Linked DNA regions of Roseivirga sp. BDSF3-8. The protein of the gene in region 1 binds, or shares a complex with, the protein of each later gene. Links are inferred from orthologs where the notes say so. Each region holds a gene or a part of one and is shown in the gene's direction. Other genes may lie near its edges.

What was found.
Region 2: the proteins of carB (region 1) and carA are in contact, whole or in part, in a solved structure (PDB 1KEE), measured with the Escherichia coli proteins. The link is inferred for Roseivirga sp. BDSF3-8 from one-to-one orthologs.

The regions. Positions count from the first base shown.
Region 1 is NZ_JBGNFV010000001.1:2,406,584-2,417,950, forward strand. Bases 7,632-10,989 are described here. They hold carB (carbamoyl-phosphate synthase large subunit), read left to right. Parts: upstream 7,632-7,975; coding sequence 7,976-10,789; downstream 10,790-10,989. Other genes in these bases: AB9P05_RS10030 (DUF4834 family protein), read left to right, coding at 10,814-10,989. Outside these bases: tRNA (guanosine(37)-N1)-methyltransferase TrmD, read right to left, coding at 1-380; ribosome maturation factor RimM, read right to left, coding at 385-909; AB9P05_RS10005 (30S ribosomal protein S16), read right to left, coding at 919-1,479; AB9P05_RS10010 (2-oxoglutarate dehydrogenase E1 component), read left to right, coding at 1,754-4,477; odhB (2-oxoglutarate dehydrogenase complex dihydrolipoyllysine-residue succinyltransferase), read left to right, coding at 4,540-6,120; lpdA (dihydrolipoyl dehydrogenase), read left to right, coding at 6,233-7,630; more of AB9P05_RS10030, read left to right, coding at 10,990-11,107; AB9P05_RS10035 (hypothetical protein), read right to left, coding at 11,148-11,342. UniProt on the Escherichia coli protein: Large subunit of the glutamine-dependent carbamoyl phosphate synthetase (CPSase).
Region 2 is NZ_JBGNFV010000001.1:3,002,326-3,013,137, forward strand. What follows is about bases 1-2,803. They hold carA (glutamine-hydrolyzing carbamoyl-phosphate synthase small subunit), read left to right. Parts: upstream 1-754; coding sequence 755-1,852; downstream 1,853-2,803. Other genes in these bases: AB9P05_RS12475 (DNA-directed RNA polymerase subunit alpha), read left to right, coding at 1-120; rplQ (50S ribosomal protein L17), read left to right, coding at 126-662; eno (phosphopyruvate hydratase), read left to right, coding at 1,870-2,803. Outside these bases: more of eno, read left to right, coding at 2,804-3,147; AB9P05_RS12495 (septum formation initiator family protein), read left to right, coding at 3,218-3,508; AB9P05_RS12500 (hypothetical protein), read left to right, coding at 3,513-4,049; AB9P05_RS12505 (Ldh family oxidoreductase), read right to left, coding at 4,044-5,117; AB9P05_RS12510 (exopolyphosphatase), read right to left, coding at 5,180-6,124; AB9P05_RS12515 (acyl-CoA carboxylase subunit beta), read left to right, coding at 6,325-7,914; AB9P05_RS12520 (SDR family oxidoreductase), read left to right, coding at 7,914-8,612; AB9P05_RS12525 (M42 family metallopeptidase), read left to right, coding at 8,643-9,716; AB9P05_RS12530 (ABC transporter substrate-binding protein), read left to right, coding at 9,694-10,503; bifunctional pyr operon transcriptional regulator/uracil phosphoribosyltransferase PyrR, read left to right, coding at 10,550-10,812. UniProt on the Escherichia coli protein: Small subunit of the glutamine-dependent carbamoyl phosphate synthetase (CPSase).

The DNA.
Region 1 (11,367 bases):
GTGATAAAGTGCTCTCTGATGCGTTCGTCAATTCCTTTGTAATGACCACAGAGCAGGATAAGGTTTTTTTTCAGGGCCAATTGATTAGCGACTCTTTGAATAAATGGCTCTCCATCCGGACTCATATATATAATGTCATCATAAGTCCGCTCTTCCTGAAGCTTTTCAATGCATTTTACTACAGGCTCTGCCATAAGTACCATCCCTGCTCCTCCACCATATGCATAATCGTCTACCTGCTTATGCTTGTTGGTGGCATACTCTCTAAGGTTAATTACATTTACTTCAACAAGGCCCTTATCTATCGCCCGTTTTAGTATAGAGTGGCTAAATGGTCCTGACAGTAATTCTGGTACAACAGTTATTATGTCTATCCGCATCGTGTTAGAGATAAATATCTAATAACCCTTCCGGCAAATCCACATGAATAATACTACTCTCCCTGTCCGGCCGGATAACAATATGGTCAGTTACGGGGATGAGTACCTGTTTCTCTTTATAATCCATCTCCATGAGGTGTTGTGGCCCCAGAGTGATGAAACTTTTGACCGTACCCATAGGACCCAATGTTTTGTCCACTACAGTGTATCCGATCACCTCATGATAATAAAATTGGTTATCCGAAAGTTCGGGAAGTACCTCCAGGGGTAAATAAAGTTGGCTTCCGACCATTTTTTCTGCCTCCGGCACCGTCTCAATGTCTTCAAACTTGATGACAGCTTTTTGGCCCCGGATCTCAATGGTATCAATGAAAAAAGGAATCAGTGTATCGCCCTCTTTGAGAACAAACACTGATTCCAATTCTTCATAAGCTTCCGGATCATCTACATCCAGGAAAGCCTGAACTTCTCCCTTTGTACCATGCTTTCGGATCACATACCCTAGTTGGTAGCAATCATCTTTCTGCATGGCAGAGGATTATTCTTTTGTTTCTTCAGCAGTTTCTCCACCTTCTGCGGCAGTGCTTTCTTCACCGGCAGCCTCTTCACCTTCCTCAGCAGGTGCATCAGCAGCTTCTGCTTCAGCTTGCTTCTGACGGAGTGCTTCAGCTCTGGCTTCTTTCACTTTTGCCTCAGCTTCACGGCGTTCAGCAGCAGCTTTCGATTTTTCACTTGCCAGACGGTCAATTTTACCCTGGATTTTTTCTTCCTTGGATTTAGACCATTCTTCAAAGCGTTTATCTGCTTCTTCCTGCGTTATAGCACCTTTTAAAACACCATGCTGTAGGTGCTTGCGGTACATTACACCACGATAAGATAACATGGCCCTAACTGTATCACTTGGTTGGGCACCTTTCATTACCCATTCAAATGCTTTTTCCGTATCAATATCTACGGTTGCAGGGTCGGTGTTCGGATTGTAAAGGCCTATTTTTTCAATAAACCTTCCATCACGGGGAGACCTCGAGTCGGCCACAACTACATCGTAGATAGGCTTCGCTTTGCGTCCTCGACGCGCTAGTCTGATTCTAACAGCCATTTTATTAACGTGTTTACGTTGATCGCGGAACCCGTCCGCATTTTAAATTAAAGCGCAAAGATATGAATTTTTTTTATTGATGCCACATGTGTCCTTAGTTTACTCGCAAACTGGTATGGAGATACAACATTAATAGGCGCGGCTAGTTTAGCTTTGCGGATAAGAGGTTGTCAAACAGTAAATTAATGTCTTAAACCGTATAACCGTTTTAACGGTTTTTTCATCCAAATTCGATTTCTTATCTTTGTTAAATAAATCTTTCTGCAAAGCCCGTATGGATAAATACTCCTATATAGCAAACGCCCATGTTTCATATATAGATGAACTATATAAAAGCTACAAGTCCGATCCCACCTCTGTAGATAAAACCTGGCAGATCTTTTTTGAAGGCTTTGAATTCAATAAAACAGACTTTGATGCCAATGGTGAGTCGGTAAGTATTGATTCTTCAGACCCCGATGAAATCGCCGTGCGTGACCTGATTCACGCTTATCGCACGCGGGGACATTTAAGGTCTAATACCAACCCTGTTAGAAAGCGTCGTGATCATAAAGCCATCCTTGATCCTGAGGATTTCGGCCTGGAGAATTGTGACCCTGGAAAGGAATTCGAAGCGGGAAAATTAATCGGAATCGGAAAAGCCAGTCTGGAAAAGATTATTGGTGCCTTAAAGTATATTTATGAAGGCACCGTAGGCTTTGAGTACATGTATATCCGGGAGCCTGAAATCTTACAATGGTTTAAGGATAAAAGCGAACATGAAGCACTTCATTTCAACCCTTCTTCAGATGAGAAAAAGCGCATCTTAAGAAAGTTGAATGAGGCTGTCGTCTTTGAGAACTTTCTACATACAAAATACCTCGGACAGAAGCGGTTTTCTCTGGAAGGGGGCGAAACCACAATCGCTGCTCTTGACGCAGCAATTAATAAAGGGGGAGACTCTGGTATTAAAGAAGTCGTTATAGGCATGGCTCACCGTGGCCGTCTTAACGTACTGGCGAATATCATGGGCAAGACCTATGAGCAGATATTTAACGAATTTGAAGGTAAGGCCGATCCTGATCTAACCATGGGAGACGGTGACGTTAAGTACCATATGGGTTTCAGCTCTGAAGTTGAAACAACTTCAGGTAAAAAGGTGAATCTTAAATTGGCACCCAACCCCAGCCACCTGGAGGCTGTAAACCCTGTGGTTGAAGGCTTTTGCCGGGCAAAGATAGATATTGAGTACGATGATGATGAGGATTCTGTACTCCCTATCCTTATTCATGGTGATGCAGCTATTGCCGGACAAGGTATCGTGTATGAAGTGACGCAAATGTCAAAGCTTAAAGGCTATTACACTGGTGGTACTATTCATTTCGTCATCAATAATCAGGTTGGTTTTACTACTGATTATGATGATGCCCGTTCCAGTATTTATTGTACAGATGTAGCCAAAATTATTGATGCACCTGTTTTACACGTGAATGGAGATGATCCTGAGGCGGTGGTATTTTGTATGAACCTCGCAATAGAGTTCCGGCAGAAATTTAACCGCGACATCTTTATTGATATGGTTTGCTATCGCAGACATGGTCATAATGAAAGCGATGAGCCAAAATTCACTCAGCCTAAGCTATATGGACTTATAGCCAAGCATCCTAATCCTCGAGAGGTATATAATAAAAAGCTTATACAGCGTGGTGACGTGGATGCTGAGCTGGCTGAGCAAATGGATAATGAGTTCCGCCAGTTGCTTCAGGACCGGTTAAACATGGTAAAACAGAAGCCTCTACCATACCAGTATCAGCAAATGGAAAAGGAGTGGAAAGAACTTAGGAGATCTACTCCTGAAGATTTCGCTTCATCTCCTGAGACAGGTATTTCAGAAGATGCTTATGCTAAGATAGCGAAGGCGCTTACCTCTTTGCCTGAAGGGTTCAAGCCTATCCGCCAGATAGAAAAACAGTTTAAGCAACGTAAAGAGATGTTCTTCGAAAACGAGGAGCTTAACTGGGCCGCTGCCGAGCTTATGGCCTATGGTTCTCTTATGCTTGAAAATAAGCTGGTTAGGTTATCAGGTCAGGATTCGGAAAGAGGTACATTTTCCCACCGCCATGCTGTATTGCATGATGCTAAGACCGGTGAGGCATATAATAGCCTGAATCACCTTGAAGGTACCGAAAGAAAGTTCAGAGTATTTAATTCACTGCTTTCTGAATATGGAGCCATGGGCTTTGAATTTGGATATGCTATGGCCAATCCTAATGCTCTGGTTATCTGGGAGGCTCAGTTCGGAGATTTTGCCAACGGGGCACAGGTAATGATAGATCAGTTTGTAACCTGCTCAGAAACCAAATGGCAGCGAATGAACGGTCTTGTTTTATTACTTCCTCATGGCTACGAAGGCCAGGGCCCCGAGCATAGTAATGCCCGTCCCGAAAGGTTTTTGCAATTAGCAGCCGAATACAATATTATAGTGGCTAACGTAACTGAGCCTTCAAATTTCTTCCACCTTTTAAGGAGGCAGCTTGCGTGGCCGTTTCGTAAACCACTGGTGGTAATGTCTCCAAAATCGTTGCTCAGGCACCCTAAAGTGGTTTCTAAAAAGTCTGAATTACTTAGTGGGCATTTCAGAGAAATATTGGATGACCACTATGCAGAACCTAAGTCTGTAAAGCGCGTAGTACTGTGTAGTGGAAAAATCTACTACGATCTGCAGGAAAAGCAACAAAAGCAGAAACGTAAGGATGTTGCACTTGTTAGAGTGGAGCAAGTTCATCCATTTCCTAAAGACCAGATAAATGAACTTCTATTAAATAAATACAAAGGTGCTGAGGTGGTATGGGTTCAGGAAGAGCCTGAAAACATGGGTTCCTGGTCATTTGTATTGAGGGTTTATCGGGATGTCAAAATGGATGTTATCAGTCGAAAAGCCAGTGCATCACCCGCTACAGGTTATGGTAAAATGCACGCAAAAGAGCAGTTAGAGATAATTGAAAAGGCTTTTGCATAAATTCGACATAAAATATTATTGTTTTTCATAAAAAATTATTCGACCTTTAGATCTGAAATAATATGAGCATAGCAGTAAAGGTTCCCGCAGTAGGGGAATCTATTAACGAAGTTACCATTGCTCAATGGCTCAAAAGTGACGGAGACTATGTTGAGATGGATGAAGTCATTTGTGAGCTCGAGTCGGATAAGGCGACTTTTGAATTAAATGCTGAAGCCTCCGGAGTACTGAAGATCAAAGCAAAAGAGGGTGAGACGCTAGAAGTCGGAGCACTCATTTGCCAGATTGATGAAAACGGTGACGCTGCTGATAGCGAGGGTGAAGAAAAGCCTGAAGCTAAAAAAAGCGGGCAGGATGATAAAACACAGCCTGAGGATAACGGGAAACAAGATGGCGGAGCCAGTAAAACTGGTGAAGTTATTGAAATGTCCGTACCTGCTGTGGGTGAGTCAATTACAGAAGTCACTATCTCTTCTTGGTTAAAAAAAGATGGAGATTTTGTTGACTTAGATGAAGTAATTGCAGAAATTGAATCTGATAAGGCTACATTTGAGCTTACAGCCGAGGCGAGCGGGTTTCTTTCCATTTTAGCTGAAGAGGGAAAAACCCTTGAAATCGGTTCTCCGGTGTGTAAAATTGAGGTAGCTGAAGAAAGCTCAAAGAAAGACTCAGGTGGAGTGTCTGAAAAAGATCAGTCTGCCAGCGGGAGCAAGAGTGATAATTCCACTTATGCTACAGGTCACGCTTCACCTGCTGCCGCTAAAATCCTGAAAGAAAAAGGGATTTCACCTGATGAGGTGAAAGGTTCCGGAGTAGACGGGAGAATCACGAAAGAAGATGCAATGTCCGCTCAAAAGAGTGATAAGAAAGCATCTGATTCAAAACCAGCCAAGACAGAGACTAATACCAGTGAGGGTTCAGCCCCTGAGCAATCAGCTTCTGATCGATCTCAACGACGTGAGAAAATGTCAAATCTCCGGAAAACGATCGCAAGAAGGTTAGTATCTGTCAAAAACGAGACAGCGATGCTGACGACCTTCAATGAGGTCAACATGCAGCCTGTCATGGAATTGAGAAAAAAGTATAAAGATACTTTTAAAGATAAATACGAGGTCGGGTTGGGCTTTATGTCCTTCTTTACTAAAGCAGTTTGCATGGCGCTGCATGAGTTTCCGGCCGTAAATGCCATGATCGATCAAGATGAGATTGTGTTCAATGATTACTGTGATGTTTCTATTGCAGTGTCTACCGATCGCGGGCTGGTAGTTCCCGTCATCCGAAATGCTGAGAAGCTCGGTTTCCATCAAATTGAAAAGGAAATTGTGCGATTAGCGACTAAGGCAAAGAATAACCGCCTTAGTATTGATGAGATGAGCGGAGGTACATTTACCATCACTAACGGGGGAATATTCGGCTCCATGCTGTCTACACCCATCATAAATGCCCCGCAGTCTGCGATATTAGGGATGCATAATATAGTTGAGCGTCCTGTGGTAGAAAACGGAGAAGTAGTCGTAAGGCCTATTATGTATTTGGCCCTTTCATACGACCACAGAATCATTGACGGAAAGGAATCCGTTAGCTTCCTTGTCAGGGTTAAGAGCTTGCTCGAAGACCCTGCAAGGTTGCTTCTGGGTGTTTAGTTTTTTCTTTTTCATAGGTTAAGGCGGGGGTGGTTCCCCGCCTTTATTTTTCGCTTCTCCGCTTTCTTCAAGCATTTAATTAAATTCTGTCTTTTACTTAAATCCTTCTTCCATGAAATACGACGTCGTAGTTATCGGATCCGGTCCGGGTGGCTATGTCGCAGCCATACGCTGTGCCCAGCTGGGATTAAAAACAGCCATTGTCGAGAAATATCCTGTTCTTGGTGGTACTTGTCTGAACGTAGGATGTATTCCTTCAAAGGCATTATTAGACTCTTCCGAGCATTTCCATAATGCCCAAAACCACTTCAAGGAACATGGCATTAACCTTTCGAAACTTTCTGTCGATATCAAGCAAATGATTGAGAGAAAGCGCGGTGTTGTAAAGCAAACAGTGGACGGTGTGCAGTATCTTATGAAAAAGAATAAGATTGATGTACATACCGGATTGGGATCGTTTAAGGATAAGCATACTCTGGTCATCAAAGGTGGAAAAGAGGAGAAGACTATTGAGTCGGATAAATTTATTATTGCTACTGGCTCAAAGCCATCTGATTTGCCTTTTGCAAAGCCTGACAAGGAAAGAATTATTACTAGCACTGAGGCCTTGGAGCTTGTAGAGGTTCCTAAGCATCTAATCATTATAGGTGCCGGGTATATTGGTATGGAGTTAGGTTCTGTATATGGTCGCTTAGGCAGTAAGGTCACCGTTGTGGAGTTTATGGATCGAATAACTCCCGGAATGGATAAAACAATGAGTAAAGAGCTCCAAAAGGTGCTTAAGAAGCTCGGTTTTGACTTTAATTTGAAACACAAGGTAACAGGGGTTGAGCGTAAAGGCGATGAAGTCGTAGTTACTGCTGAGGATGATAAGGGAGAGAAGAAAGAATTTAAAGGTAATTATTGCCTCCTATCCATAGGACGTAAGCCATACACGGAAGGGCTTAATCTTGAGGCTGCCGGACTGTCTACTGATGAGCGCGGTAAAATTGAGGTGGATGATAACCTGAAAACCAAAGTTGACAACATATATGCTATTGGTGATGTTGTTCGCGGCGCAATGCTGGCGCATAAGGCAGAAGAGGAAGGTATCTTTGTTGCAGAAACCATGGCTGGTCAGAAGCCGCACATCAACTACAAACTAATACCCGGAGTAATTTATACATGGCCAGAAGTAGCTAGCGTAGGCTATACAGAAGAAGAGCTTAAGGAAGACGGGAGAAAATACAAGTCAGGATCTTTTCCATTCAAGGCCTCTGGTCGTGCCAGGGCAAGTATGGATACGGACGGACTTGTAAAAGTTCTTGCAGACAAGGAAACTGATGAGATACTTGGTGTTCATATCATAGGACCCCGTGCAGCGGATATGATTGCTGAGGCAGTAGTAGCTATGGAGTTCAGGGCTTCTGCTGAAGATGTTGCGAGAATGTCTCATGCTCACCCTACGTTTACAGAGTCAATAAAAGAAGCCTGCCTGGCTGCAACAGAAAACAGGGCGCTCCACATATAAGAAATTATAACCCCTTATAAACAGGACAGGCCAACCCTTGGGTTGGCCTGTCTCATTTGCTTAAAACCAAAAATTTGGACTTAAGTCTTGACAGCACACTGATATAAGTCTGATTTTACCTTTATTGTTTGTCCTATTGTGGATAAAATTCAACTCAATTCAGGTAGCAAGCTTATACTCAATTGATTGATAGTCAGTGCTTAGTAATAGCATTTGCCTGCGTTTTTTATCCTTCGGTTTCCAGGTTTTATTTATCCTCTCTTTGGCAAACTTTGGTTATTCCTGTCTTTAGGTCTAAATTTGTGCAATTTATCAATAGCAGCCATTTCCAATCCAAAACCTGCAATGCCTAAAGACAACAGTATCAAATCCATCCTGATTATCGGTAGCGGTCCCATTATCATAGGTCAGGCCTGTGAGTTTGACTATTCAGGCTCTCAAGCCGCTCGTTCTCTTCGTGAAGAAGGGATTGAAGTGATTCTGATAAATAGTAATCCAGCCACCATCATGACTGATAAGGTGACTGCTGACCACGTTTATCTGCAGCCTCTTGAGAAGAAGAGTATTATTGACATACTCAAAAAGCATAAAGTTGATGCCGTCCTGCCTACCATGGGAGGACAGACCGCTCTTAATCTGGCGATAGATTGTGACCGTGCAGGCATCTGGGAGAAGTTTGGAGTCAGGATCATAGGCGTGGATATCGATGCTATCGAAACCACGGAAAACAGGGAGAAATTCCGCCTCAAAATGCATGAGCTCGGGGTAAGTGTTTGCCAGGGTTCTACAGCTACATCCTTTTTGCAGGGTAAAGAAATAGCACAGGAAATTGGTTTCCCTCTCGTAATCAGGCCAAGTTATACGCTTGGGGGATATGGTGGAGGATTTGTAGAAAAGGCTGAAGACTTCGATAAAGCTCTGACCAGCGGTCTGCATGCTTCACCAATTCATGAAGTGCTTGTAGAACAAAGTATTCTTGGGTGGAAGGAGTATGAGCTGGAATTGCTCAGAGATAATAATGGGAATGTGATCATTATTTGCTCTATCGAAAACTTTGATCCGATGGGCGTTCATACGGGTGACTCAATCACAGTAGCCCCTGCTATGACTCTACCTGATACCGTGTATCAGGGTATGCGTGACCTGGCTATAAAAATGATGAATGGTATCGGGCAATTTGCAGGTGGCTGTAATGTTCAGTTTTCAGTAAACCCTGAAAATGATGATATCATTGCTATTGAGATTAACCCCCGGGTGTCACGCTCATCAGCCCTGGCGAGTAAAGCAACAGGATACCCTATTGCAAAGATTGCAGCCAAACTGGCGATCGGGTATAACTTGGACGAACTTAAAAACCAGATTACCAAGACTACATCTGCTTATTTTGAGCCAGCACTTGACTATGTAATTGTAAAAATACCTCGCTGGAACTTCGATAAGTTCAAAGGAAGTGACAGGAAGCTAGGCCTGCAGATGAAATCTGTGGGAGAGGTAATGGGTATAGGACGAAACTTCCAGGAGGCATTACAGAAGGCTTGTCAATCACTGGAGATTAAGCGAAACGGTCTCGGTGCAGATGGGAAAGAGCTTAAAGATCAGGACAAAATACTGGAAAGCCTTGAGCATCCAAGCTGGAACCGGTTGTTCCATATATATGATGCTTTTAAACTAGGCATTCCTTTCAATAAAATTAAAAAGCTTTCCAAAATAGATAAGTGGTTCCTCAATCAGATTGAGGAGTTAGTGAAGTTGGAAAAAGATATTGAGCAGTACAACCTGGATTCAATACCCCGGGAATTACTCATGGAGGCTAAGGAGAAAGGCTACGCTGACCGTCAAATTGCACATCTACTCAGATGCCTGGAGAGTGATGTATATAAGAAACGTACTGATTTAGGGGTCAAGCGGGTATATAAAATGGTGGATACCTGTGCCGCGGAGTTCGAAGCAAGCACCCCCTATTATTACAGTACCTTTGAGCATGAAAATGAATCAGAGGTAACAGATAAGAAGAAGGTAGTTATCCTTGGGTCAGGGCCAAACCGCATTGGGCAGGGGATAGAATTTGATTACAGTTGCGTACACGGTGTTTTGGCTGCAAAAGAGTGCGGTTATGAGACCATAATGATAAACTGTAACCCCGAAACTGTTTCCACTGACTTTGATATAGCGGATAAGCTATACTTCGAACCAGTCTTCTGGGAACACATTTATGATATTATTCAGCATGAAAAACCCGACGGGGTTATCGTTCAGTTGGGAGGTCAGACAGCCTTGAAGTTAGCGGAGAAACTGGATCGATATGGTATAAAGATATTTGGTACCAGCTTTGAAGCACTTGACCTGGCAGAAGACAGGGGAAGCTTCAGTACATTACTTGCAGAAAATGACATCCCTTATCCTAAGTTCGGAGTGGCTCAGGATGCAGGTCATGCGCTCAAACTTTCCGATGATTTGGGATTTCCACTGCTGGTTCGCCCGTCCTATGTGCTTGGTGGGCAGAGCATGAAAATTGTGATAAATAAGGATGAACTGGAGCATCATATAGTAGATATCCTCAGGGAAATCCCGGGCAATAAGGTGCTGCTGGATCATTTTCTCGATGGAGCTATAGAGGCTGAGGCTGACGCCATTTGTGACGGGGAGAACGTTCACATTATTGGTATTATGCAGCATATAGAGCCGGCTGGTATTCACTCCGGGGATAGCTATGCGGTGTTGCCCCCCTATAATTTGGGTGATTTTGTGATGGCTCAGATCGAAACATATACCAAAAAGATTGCCCTGGCACTTAACACCGTTGGCCTTATCAATATTCAGTTTGCTATTAAAAACGACACCGTTTATATAATTGAAGCCAACCCACGGGCCAGTCGGACCGTACCATTTATATGTAAGGCTTACGATGAGCCTTATGTTAATTATGCGACCAAGGTAATGTTAGGGGAAAAGAAGGTGAGTGACTTTACCTTTAATCCGACCAAAAAAGGGTATGCGATAAAGGTACCGGTATTTAGTTTCAACAAGTTCCCTAACGTAAATAAGGAGCTTGGGCCGGAAATGAAATCCACTGGAGAGGCGATTTATTTTATTGATGATTTGCTGGACGACTATTTCCTGAAAATATATAGTGAACGAAACCTATATCTGAGCCGATAGGTTATTATGTAAATCCTTTAAAAAATGTTCAAATTCCTAATCATATTTCTGATTGTTATCTATGCTGTTTATAAGCTCAGCGGCTTTTTTATGAGAATGCTTTTTAGTTCACTGGGAAATAGTGCGCGTGATAATTTCGGGCATTATCAGCAAAGAGCAAACCGGCAGCAAAAGGCAAATGAGCAAAAACATACTAGACCTATGGGAGGGAATGTAAACATTGACTACATCCCTGAACAAGAGAAGAGAAAGGGAAAACCGTCTGGAAACGGCTATAAGGGCGGTGAGTATGTAGATTACGAAGAGATTAAGGATTAAAATAAGAAAAGGAGGCTGCTGCCTCCTTTTTATTTGAATACTAGTAACGTTTGTTCCGTTTGTTTTTTGTCCTGGGTTTTTTGGTCTTATTCACCACCTTGTTGTGATTAACCGCCGTGTAGTCATGATAGGCCTGCTGGCTCTGTGTAACATACACAGGCGGGTTACAACCGGTAGCCAGAAAGAAGCTGGCAACGGAAAAAGTGAGTAACATCTTTTTGATCAGGTTTTTCATATCCTCCTAAATTAGATAAAACATA
Region 2 (10,812 bases), 590 kb from region 1 along the record:
GACATGATGAAGTTCCGGAATTTCGGAAAAAAATCACTCGCTGAGCTGGAGCAATTGGTTGCAGAGAAAAACCTTACCTTCGGAATGGACCTTAGCAAGTATAAACTCGACGAAGACTAAAGGCAATGAGACACGGAAAGAAATTTAATCACTTAGGAAGAAAGGCCCCTCATAGAAAGGCGATGATGTCTAATATGGCCACTTCTTTGATCTTGCATAAAAGAATTACGACTACATTAGCTAAGGCCAAAGCCCTTAGAAAATTTGTCGAGCCTTTGCTTACTAAAGCAAAAGATAATACGACACATTCTAGAAGAGTTGTGTTTTCTTATCTTCAGAATAAAGAATCAGTAGATCACCTTTTTACCGAAGTAGCTGGTAAGATTGCTGGAAGGCCTGGTGGTTATACCAGGATTATTAAGCTTGGCACTCGTGCTGGTGACAGCGCAGAAATGTGCATGATGGAGCTGGTCGACTATAACGAGCTTCTGCTTGAAGAAACTTCTACAAAAAAATCTTCTAAGCGTACTCGTCGTAGTAGAAGAGGTTCTGGTGGAAGTTCTGATACTTCTGCTAAAGCTGATAATTCTGAGAAAAAAGAATCAGCTTCTGATGACTCATCTAATAAGTCAGAAGAAAATAATGAGGAAAACAAGGACTAATACTTGTGATTCCTTAAAATTTAAAAAAGGGATAGGGCGTAAAGTCTTATCCCTTTTTTATTTTTGCGATACCCCGGAATAAGATCAATAATATGAAACACACCCCTAATAAAGAAGCGCTCTTACTTCTTGCAGATGGCACTGTAATCAGAGGTAAATCCATAGGAAAACAAGGGACCAAAGGAGGCGAGATCTGTTTTAATACCGGTATGACTGGTTATCAGGAGATTTATACTGACCCTTCTTATTATGGTCAGATAATTGTTAATACAACTTCTCATATTGGTAACTACGGTGTTTTCGACCTTGAACAAGAATCAGATTACCCTAAAATTAATGGGCTTATTGTTAATAGCTTTTCAGAGCTTTACAGCAGAAATTTGGCAGATGGTAGTCTTCAGGAATACCTTGAAAAAGGGAATGTGATAGGTATTGCTGAGGTTGATACCCGGAAGCTTGTTCGTCATATACGTAGCAAAGGCGCTATGAATGCTATTATCAGTTCCGAGATTCTGGATGTTGATGAACTGAAAAAGAAATTAGATAAAGTGCCTGACATGTCAGGTCTTGAATTGTCCTCAGACGTAAGCACTAAAGAGAATTTCACTCTCGGGTCTGCTGATGCAAAATATAAGGTTGCTGTGCTTGATCTTGGTATTAAAACCAGTATTCTAAAAAACCTTACAGATAGAGACTGTTACTGTAAAATATTTCCTGGACATACATCCTATGAAGAAATGAAAGAGTGGGGTGCTAACGGGTACTTTATTTCTAACGGACCTGGTGATCCAGCAGCTATGCCTTATGCTGTAGAAACCACCCGGAGAATTCAGGAAGATAATAATCCTCTGTTTGGTATTTGCCTTGGTCATCAAATTTTGGCTCTTGCCAACGATATTCCTACATATAAAATGCATCACGGTCATAGAGGGCTTAACCATCCGGTTAAGAATCTTGAGACAGGTCTTTGTGAAGTTACGTCTCAAAACCATGGCTTTGGTGTTAGGAGAGAAGAAATTGATTCTTCTGATAAAGTAACAATCACTCATGTGAATCTTAATGATGATACAGTAGAGGGGCTGAAAGTTAATGGACGTAAAGCCTTTAGTGTACAGTACCACCCTGAGTCATCACCTGGTCCGCATGATAGCCGGTATCTTTTTGATAAATTTGTATCTAGTTTCGAGTAATCACTAAATTTTTAACCATGAGTCTGATAGAAAGTATACACGCCAGACAAATCCTGGATTCAAGAGGTAACCCTACTGTAGAAGTTGATGTCGTAACCAGCAATGGAATAGTCGGCCGTGCGGCGGTCCCTTCTGGTGCTTCTACCGGGCAGCATGAAGCAGTAGAGCTCAGAGACCAAAATGATAAATTGTTTTTGGGTAAAGGCGTAACAAAGGCAGTGGATAATGTTAATGGTGATATTGCTGAAGAGGTTATAGGCTTCTCAGTGTTTGAACAAAACCTTATTGACAAGGTAATGATCGAGCTGGATGGATCCGATAACAAAAATAAACTGGGAGCGAATGCCATTTTAGGTGTATCCCTAGCAGTAGCGAAAGCTGCAGCATTGGAGGCTGGACAAAGCTTGTTCCGTTACATAGGGGGCGTAAATGCAAATACACTACCGGTCCCAATGATGAACATTCTTAATGGAGGTAGTCACGCAGATAACTCAATTGATTTTCAGGAATTCATGGTAATGCCTGTTGGGGCTGATACCTTCTCAGAATCTTTGAGAATGGGGACTGAAATCTTTCACCACCTAAAGAAGGTACTAAAAGATAAGGGTCTGTCTACTAATGTTGGTGACGAAGGTGGTTTTGCTCCTAACATTTCAAGTAATGAGGAGGCTATTGAGGTTGTGCTTATGGCTATAGAAAAGGCCGGATACAGACCTGGAGAAGACGTGTTCATAGCCTTGGATGCAGCAAGCACGGAGTTCTATGATGAAGCCACCAATATGTACCATTTTAAGAAGTCTTCAGGGAAGAAGGTAAGTCCTGAGGAAATGGTGGAGTATTGGAGCCAATGGGTTAACAAATACCCCATCCTAAGCATCGAAGATGGAATGGCTGAGGATGACTGGAATGGATGGAAGCTCATGACTACATCAGTGGGTAATAAAATTCAGCTTGTAGGTGATGACCTGTTCGTTACAAACGTCAATAGACTTCAGAGGGGAATCGATGAGAATATTGCTAACTCTATACTTATTAAAGTAAATCAGATAGGGTCTTTGACAGAAACGATTGATGCTGTCAACCTTGCTCATAAAAACAGATTTAAATCAGTAATGTCCCATAGAAGTGGCGAGACTGAGGATACCACCATAGCTGATTTGGCAGTTGCTTTAAATACCGGACAAATAAAAACCGGATCGGCTTCACGCTCTGACCGGATGGCAAAGTATAACCAGTTGCTTAGAATTGAAGAGGAACTGGGAGAAACAGCCTATTTCCCCGGCAGGAAATTCTAATAAAGAGATAAGGCCCCGAAAGGGGCTTTTTTATTAGATTTGCTTTTACTATTTTAATACTAAATCCTTTATGCTGAATCGTATACCTCCCATAGCGAAGAACTTTTACTTGATCGTTGGCAGTATTTTTCTGGCATGGATGCTGTTTTTTGATACTAATGATCTGATCACACAGTGGCAAATGACTTCACGACTTAATGACCTGGAAAGGGAGAAGGCATTTTATCTTCAAAAGATTGAAGAAGTGAAGAAGGATCAAAAGGAGCTAATGACGGATAAGAAGCTTCTTGAAAAATTTGCCAGGGAAAAGTACTATATGAAAAAAGAAAGCGAGGACGTTTATATCCTTGTGGAAGAATAGTCATATGTATAAAGGGGTTTTAATCTTTGCATTCTGTTTTTTTAGAGCTTTTTCTGTACAGGCGCAAAACCAGGATGATTCATCCTTTTCTGACCGGGTTTTCTTCGGAGGTAATTTCTCGGTGAATTTCTTCAATGGAATTTTTGTGGATGTCTCACCTATTGTCGGGTACAGAGTTACAGACAGGTTTTCAGCAGGACTTGGTATCACCTACCAATACCTGAAAACGGAACAGCAAGGTGTAGACTTATCCACATCAATATATGGTGGAAGAACTTTTGGCAGGTATAACTTCTACCGAAACTTCTTCATACATACAGAATACGAAGCTATTAATCTGGAGGTGCTGGCTTTTGATGAAAATAGTGAGCCATTTTCAAGAAGAGAATGGGTTCCGGGTGCCTTTGCCGGAGGAGGATTAACCCAACCATTAGGCAGGCGGGCATCTATATCTTTTTATGTTCTGTATAACTTTCTGCATGATGACCGAAGGTCACCATACAATAGCCCGGTAGTAGTGAGGGCAGGCATAAATCTATAATTCAATTCCGAATTTATCTGCTAGGCTTTTCAGATCATTAATTACAGGCTCCAGAAGGGGGATGCCATTTTCTGTTCTTTCCTTTTCCATTTCTCTTTCCGGGTCCCCTGGTATCATCACCCTATCCTGGCCTGCTATGGTTTGAGAGTTTCTAAATGTTTCGATCCACTTGTCCATATGACTGAAAAACTCTGCTTTAGGACGGAAAGCGTCAACTCGCATAGCTCCAAAGAAGTGTCCGATACCCTCCCCGACTGGGTTAGGGGACAATGGAAGAAAGCTAACAAAGGGAGGAACCCACGGGCCATAATTAGCTCCCGAAAGGATAGCGGAGAAAATATCAACCACTGACCCCAGGCAATACCCTTTATGACTTCCATGCTCCCTGTCTCCTCCTAATGGCAGTAATGCACCACCCTCTTTAAGCTGGTAAGGATTAGTAGAAACTATACCTTCTTTGTCCTGTATCCATCCTTCTGGTGCCGCCTGATTTTTTCTTTGAAGTATTTCGAGTTTTCCATTTGCAGCGGTAGTAGTTGCCATATCAGCTACGAACGGAGGCTGATTTCCGGCTGGAATAGCTACTGCGATAGGGTTAGTACCCAGTAGCCTTTCGATACTGAACGTAGGGGCTACCAAAGGGGAGGCATTTGTCATAGATATGCCGATCATATCCTCATCCAAAGCCATCATGGCATGATACCCGGCTATACCGTAATGATTAGAGTTTTTTACAGAGACCCACCCGGTGCCAACCTCATGGGCTTTCTTTATAGCCACTCGCATTGCTTCCGGCGCTACAACTAACCCTAGTCCCTCATCACCATCAATTACAGCCGTAGAGGGGGTTTCATGAGTAATCTGGATATTGGGTTTGGGGTTAACCCTATCGGCTTCAAATAGCCTGACGTAGCCGATTAGACGGGCAACACCATGAGAGTCTACTCCGCGGAGGTCTGCAGAAAGCAGGACCCTTGTAGCTTCACGAGCGTTTTCTTTAGAATGTCCAAGAGAAATAAGGACTTTATAGGTAAACTGGTAAAGCCTCTCGTAGGTATAAGTATGCATATGCCTCCTGATGTAACGGATGGCAAATTTAAAAAAATTAGCTTGCGGTAGGAGGCACAGTTCTATAAATTAGCCTTGACGTCAGAATGGCTATTGAGGTTCTTACGGATTGAATGAATAATGTGGTGTAAAACCCCCTCTTTAAGCGCAAAAGCTGAAGCCCGCATTTGGCTAAACCCATAGGTATGCAATATGTGATTGATAAGACAGCTTGCCACAACGATCATGTCAACTCTCATATCAGCCATGCCGGGAATGAGTAGTCTTTGACTACGATCCTTGGTCAGTAGATCTGCATGAATGGATTTATACTCTGATACCGGGAGCGGATATTCGGTTGCGCCTGGTTCTTTTTCCAGATTATTTTTTATCAAATAGATGTCGCTTAAAGTATCAAAAGTGCCACTTGATCCTATGAGGGTTTTTGGAGAATAGGCGACTATGGCATCAGATAGGCCGAAGAGTTTTTCCTGAAGATACTCTTCCAGTCTTTTAATATCTTTTTCTAGAATAGGGTCGTGAGCATGAAATAAATCTAATAATCGTTGCGCGCCTATTTCATAGCTCTTTTTCCAATACACTTCAGTTTCATTTCCAATAATAAACTCTACGCTACCCCCTCCAATATCCATAATCAGGCTATTTTCCTTTCCCAGCGGCAGTGCTTGTTTGACCCCAAAATAGATATATTCGGCTTCCTGTTCACCACTGATAATCCGAACTGGTATACCAGTCCGTTCGCTTATTTCTGAGGCAAGGTCCTTTCCATTGCGGGCGTTACGGATGGCACTGGTTGCCGTAGCAAAAACCTCATCAACTTTGCTGTTTTCAATAATACCTTTGAATCCCAGCAATGCATCTATGGCTCTTTTCCATGCGGATTTGGTGATAAACCCTTCATTAATGCCGCCTTTTCCTATTTTGACGGCCACGCGTTCGCGGCGTTCGACCACAAATCCTTTCTCCTGCGTGAGTACGATCAGCAGGTGGAAGGTATTGGTTCCCATATCTATTACCGCTATGCGCTTTTGCATTCTTCTGATTATCAATTAGGTTCTGCCTTAATCATTCAGCTATTGAAAGTCAGACAAGAATTTTGCAAAAAAAGTGCCGGAAATTGACTAAAACAATATTCAAGGCTCTAAAAATTCATTTTTACAGCCCCTGTTTCTATATTTGACCGGACATCAACTAACCCGTTTTCTCCATGTCGAAAGAGGAAAAGAACTCCCGAATATACACTCTGCCTACTAATGAAGAAAAGTTTAAGCTACTGGAGACAAAGCGTGAGGAAGCTTTGCAAGGTGGTGGACCTAAACGAGTCGAGGCACAGCATAATAAAGGAAAGCTCACAGCCCGTGAGCGTATAAATTTGCTCCTGGACGAAGGTTCCTTTGAGGAAACGGGAGCATTTGTGATGCACAGGGCAAAAGACTTTGGCCTGGATAAAGAGCACTATCTTGGTGATGGCGTTATTACCGGCTATGGTACAGTCAATGGCCGCCTTATTTATGTATATAGCCAGGATTTTACAGTTTTTGGAGGATCATTGTCAGAGACCCACGCAGAAAAGATCGTCCGTATTATGGATCTGGCCATGAAAAACGGAGCTCCTGTCATAGGGTTAAATGACTCCGGAGGAGCCCGTATTCAGGAAGGGGTAGTATCGTTGGGAGGATATGCTGATATCTTTTACCGTAATACACTGGCATCGGGTGTAGTGCCACAGATATCTGCTATTATGGGGCCGTGCGCAGGTGGAGCGGTGTACTCTCCTGCTATCACTGATTTTATCATGATGGTAGAGAATACCAGCTATATGTTTGTGACCGGTCCTAATGTGGTAAAAACCGTAACTCAGGAAAACGTAACCTCTGAGGAGCTGGGAGGCGCCAGTACGCATAGTACGAAAAGTGGAGTGACCCATTTCAGTTGTGTTAACGAATTAGACTGTATTGAGCACATCAAAAAACTCTTAAGCTACATACCCCAGAATTGTGAGGAAGAGACCTCAAAACTTCCTTACGAGCCGGAAGGGGATGAGATCAGGGAGGCGTTGGATAGCCTGGTGCCTGACAATCCGAACCAGCCATACGACATGCGGGAGGTAATTCAGGGGATTGTTGATCGGGGCGATTTTTTTGAAGTGCATAAAAATTATGCAGATAATATAGTCGTAGGCTTTGCCCGTCTCGGGGGTAGGAGCATTGGAATAGTAGGTAATCAACCCTCTTCTTTGGCAGGAGTGCTTGATATTGATGCCAGTAAGAAAGCAGCCCGCTTTGTCAGGTTCTGCGATTGCTTTAATATACCCTTATTGGTATTAGAGGATGTACCTGGCTTTTTGCCCGGTACTGACCAGGAATGGCGGGGCATCATTAGTAACGGAGCTAAGTTGCTTTTTGCTTTTAGTGAGGCGACCGTGCCACGGGTGACTGTTATTACCCGTAAGGCGTATGGAGGTGCTTATGATGTGATGAATAGTAAACACATTGGTGCAGATCTGAATTTTGCATGGCCTACTGCAGAAATTGCTGTTATGGGAGCCAAAGGTGCTTCAGAAATTATTTTCCGGAAGGAAATAGCAGCAGCAGAGGATAAAGAGGCCAAGCTGCAGGAAAAGGTAGATGACTACACCCAGAAATTTGCAAACCCTTACCGTGCAGCACATCGCGGATATGTAGATGAGGTGATTTTGCCGCGCGAGACACGTAAAAAACTTATCAGGGCTTTTTCGATGCTGGAAAATAAGGCCGATAAATTGCCTAAGAAGAAGCATGGAAATATTCCACTGTAATGGCTGACCGGGTAATCATTGTCACTGCTGCCAGTCGCGGTATGGGTGCTGAGATTGCCAGAAAGCTCCACGCCGAAGGCTATAAGCTGGCTCTAATGTCACGAAGTGAGGATCTCGAAGTGGTAGCAAAAGAAACGGGAGCCCTGATATACTTTGGTTCCACAACCGAAAAGTCAGATATAGAAGGCCTGGTTTCCATCACTATTGAAAAATACGGTCGTATTGATGGTATTGTATGCAATACCGGACATCCTCCGAAAGGGGAGCTATTGCAGCTCACTATTGATCAATGGCAAGAGGGATTTGACATTGCACTTTTTCATTTGATCCATCTTGTAAAGGTGGCAACTCCTTATCTTGAGAAATCCCGGGGAGCTGTTGTGTCGATTTCTGCTTTTGGTGCTGTGGAACCTAGTCTCGATTTTCCCGTTTCAAGTGTGGTAAGGGCAGCATTAGGTGCTTTTTCTAAACTCTATGCTGATAAGTATGGAGAAAAGGGTATCCGCATAAATAATGTGCTACCTGGTTTTATCGACACATTCGATGTTTCTGATGAACGCCTGAATCTGATACCTTTGCACCGTGCCGGCAAAAAGACGGAGATTGCTGACACTGTAGCTTTTTTATTATCTGATTCGGCTGGCTATATCACCGGACAAAATATCCGGGTAGATGGAGGACTCACACGCTCCCTTTAATTTTTGATCTCAAAAAACTATTGACCTCATATGTCTGATACTGACAATATAAAATTTCTTGAATCTTACCTTAATAACCCTTCACCTACTGGGTTTGAAAAGTCTGGGCAGCAATTATGGCTGGACTACCTTAAGCCTTTCGTAGATGATTGGTTTGCAGACACGTACGGTACGGCTGTAGGTGTAATCAACCCGGATCATCCTTACAAAGTTGTGATTGAGGCTCATGCTGATGAGATAAGCTGGTTTGTAAATTATATATCTGATGATGGTTATGTTTATGTCCGGCGCAATGGTGGATCAGACCATCAAATAGCCCCCGGCAAGCGGGTTAATGTCCATACGAATAATGGGATGGTAAAAGGAGTATTCGGCTGGCCTGCCATCCACGTCCGGGATAAGGACAAAGAGGACAAACCAACTCTTAAGAATATTTTTATAGATCTTGGATGTAGCTCAAAAGAGGAAGTGCTTGAGCTGGGAGTTCACGTAGGTTGTGTGATAACTTTTGAGGCCACCTACATGGAGTTGAACGATAAGTATTTTGTCTCAAGGGCGCTCGATAACCGTATTGGGGGTTATATGATTGCTGAGGTGGTTAGGCGTATTCATGAGAATAAAGACTCTCTTCCGTTTGGCCTGTATATCGTAAATAGCGTTCAGGAAGAAGTGGGTTTGAATGGGGCACGGATGATTGCTCAGCGGATTAAGCCTAATTTGGCTATAGTCACGGATGTATGCCATGATACTCACTCACCCATGTATGATAAAACTTCGCAAGGGGATCAGAAATGCGGGCAGGGGCCAGTACTTACTTATGGTCCTGCAGTACATAACAATGTGCTGAACATGATCATCGATACCGCAGAGAATAAGAATATTCCTTTTCAGCGTGCAGCTGCCTCCCGTTCGACCGGAACAGACACGGATGCTTTTGCCTATAGCAATGAAGGAGTCGCATCAGCCCTGGTGAGTCTGCCATTGAAGTATATGCACACTACCGTAGAAATGGTGCATAAACAGGACGTGGAAAATGTTATCGGTTTGATATACGAATTCCTGGTTCAACTACCGGAAGCGCATGACTTTGGCTACCTCAAATAGCCTGAAAGAATATACAGATATGACCGGGCGCAGGGTTAGCCTTAGTGGTAGGCCTTTGCGCATCGTTTCTGTAGTACCCAGTCTGACAGAGTTGCTTTTCCACCTTGGCTTGGAAGAAGAGATAGTCGGGGTTACAAAGTTTTGTGTCCATCCGGCAACGCTCATTGAGCGAAAGGAGAAAGTTGGTGGCACCAAAAGGCTATGGATTGATAAAATTAAAGAACTTCAGCCTGACTTTATTATTGCTAATAAGGAGGAGAATACCCGGTCGGACATAGATCACCTTGCGGAGGTGTGCCCTGTGTGGGTTAGTGATATCAATAATCTTGATGAGGCTCTAGTAATGATCCGGGAGGTGGGCAAAATCACCTTTCGTGAGGAAGAGGCGGAAAGACTTTCTGAGGATATAGAAAAAGAGTTTTCCAAACTGATGTTGGTGGGAAAACGCCGCAGAAAGGCTCTGTATCTGATATGGAAAAACCCTTACATGTCTGTAGGGGCTGATACATTTATTCATGATATGCTGAACCGTATGGGGATGGATAATGTCATGAGTCATGAGTTGAGATATCCTGAACTTCCGGAAAATAAGATCAGGCAATTGGCTCCTGACTTTATCTTCTTATCTACTGAACCCTATCCGTTCAAGCAACAGCATGCAGAAGAACTTTCTAAGGTCAGTCCCAGAAGTAAAATTGTGGGTGTGGACGGGGAAATGTTTTCGTGGTATGGAAGTAGATTACAATATGCCCCGGCTTACTTTCGCGAATTGCAGGAATTAATGTAGCAGGCATCGTAACTCTTGGGAATATCGTATATTTGCTAGCCCTAATATGGAAAAAAGACAGCTTTTTGACAGTTCACTTTTACGAATTACCATCAGCAGACTCTGTCATCAACTGATAGAAAGGCATGATGATTTTTCGGATACTGTTTTTTTAGGTCTGCAGCCCAGAGGTATATACCTGGCAGAGCGCATTAAATCCCGGTTGAAAGAGTTGACAGATATTGATGTGCCTCTTGGTTACCTAGACACCACATTTCATCGGGATGACTTTAGGAGACGTGACAGCCCGCTTAGGGCTAATGCTACCAA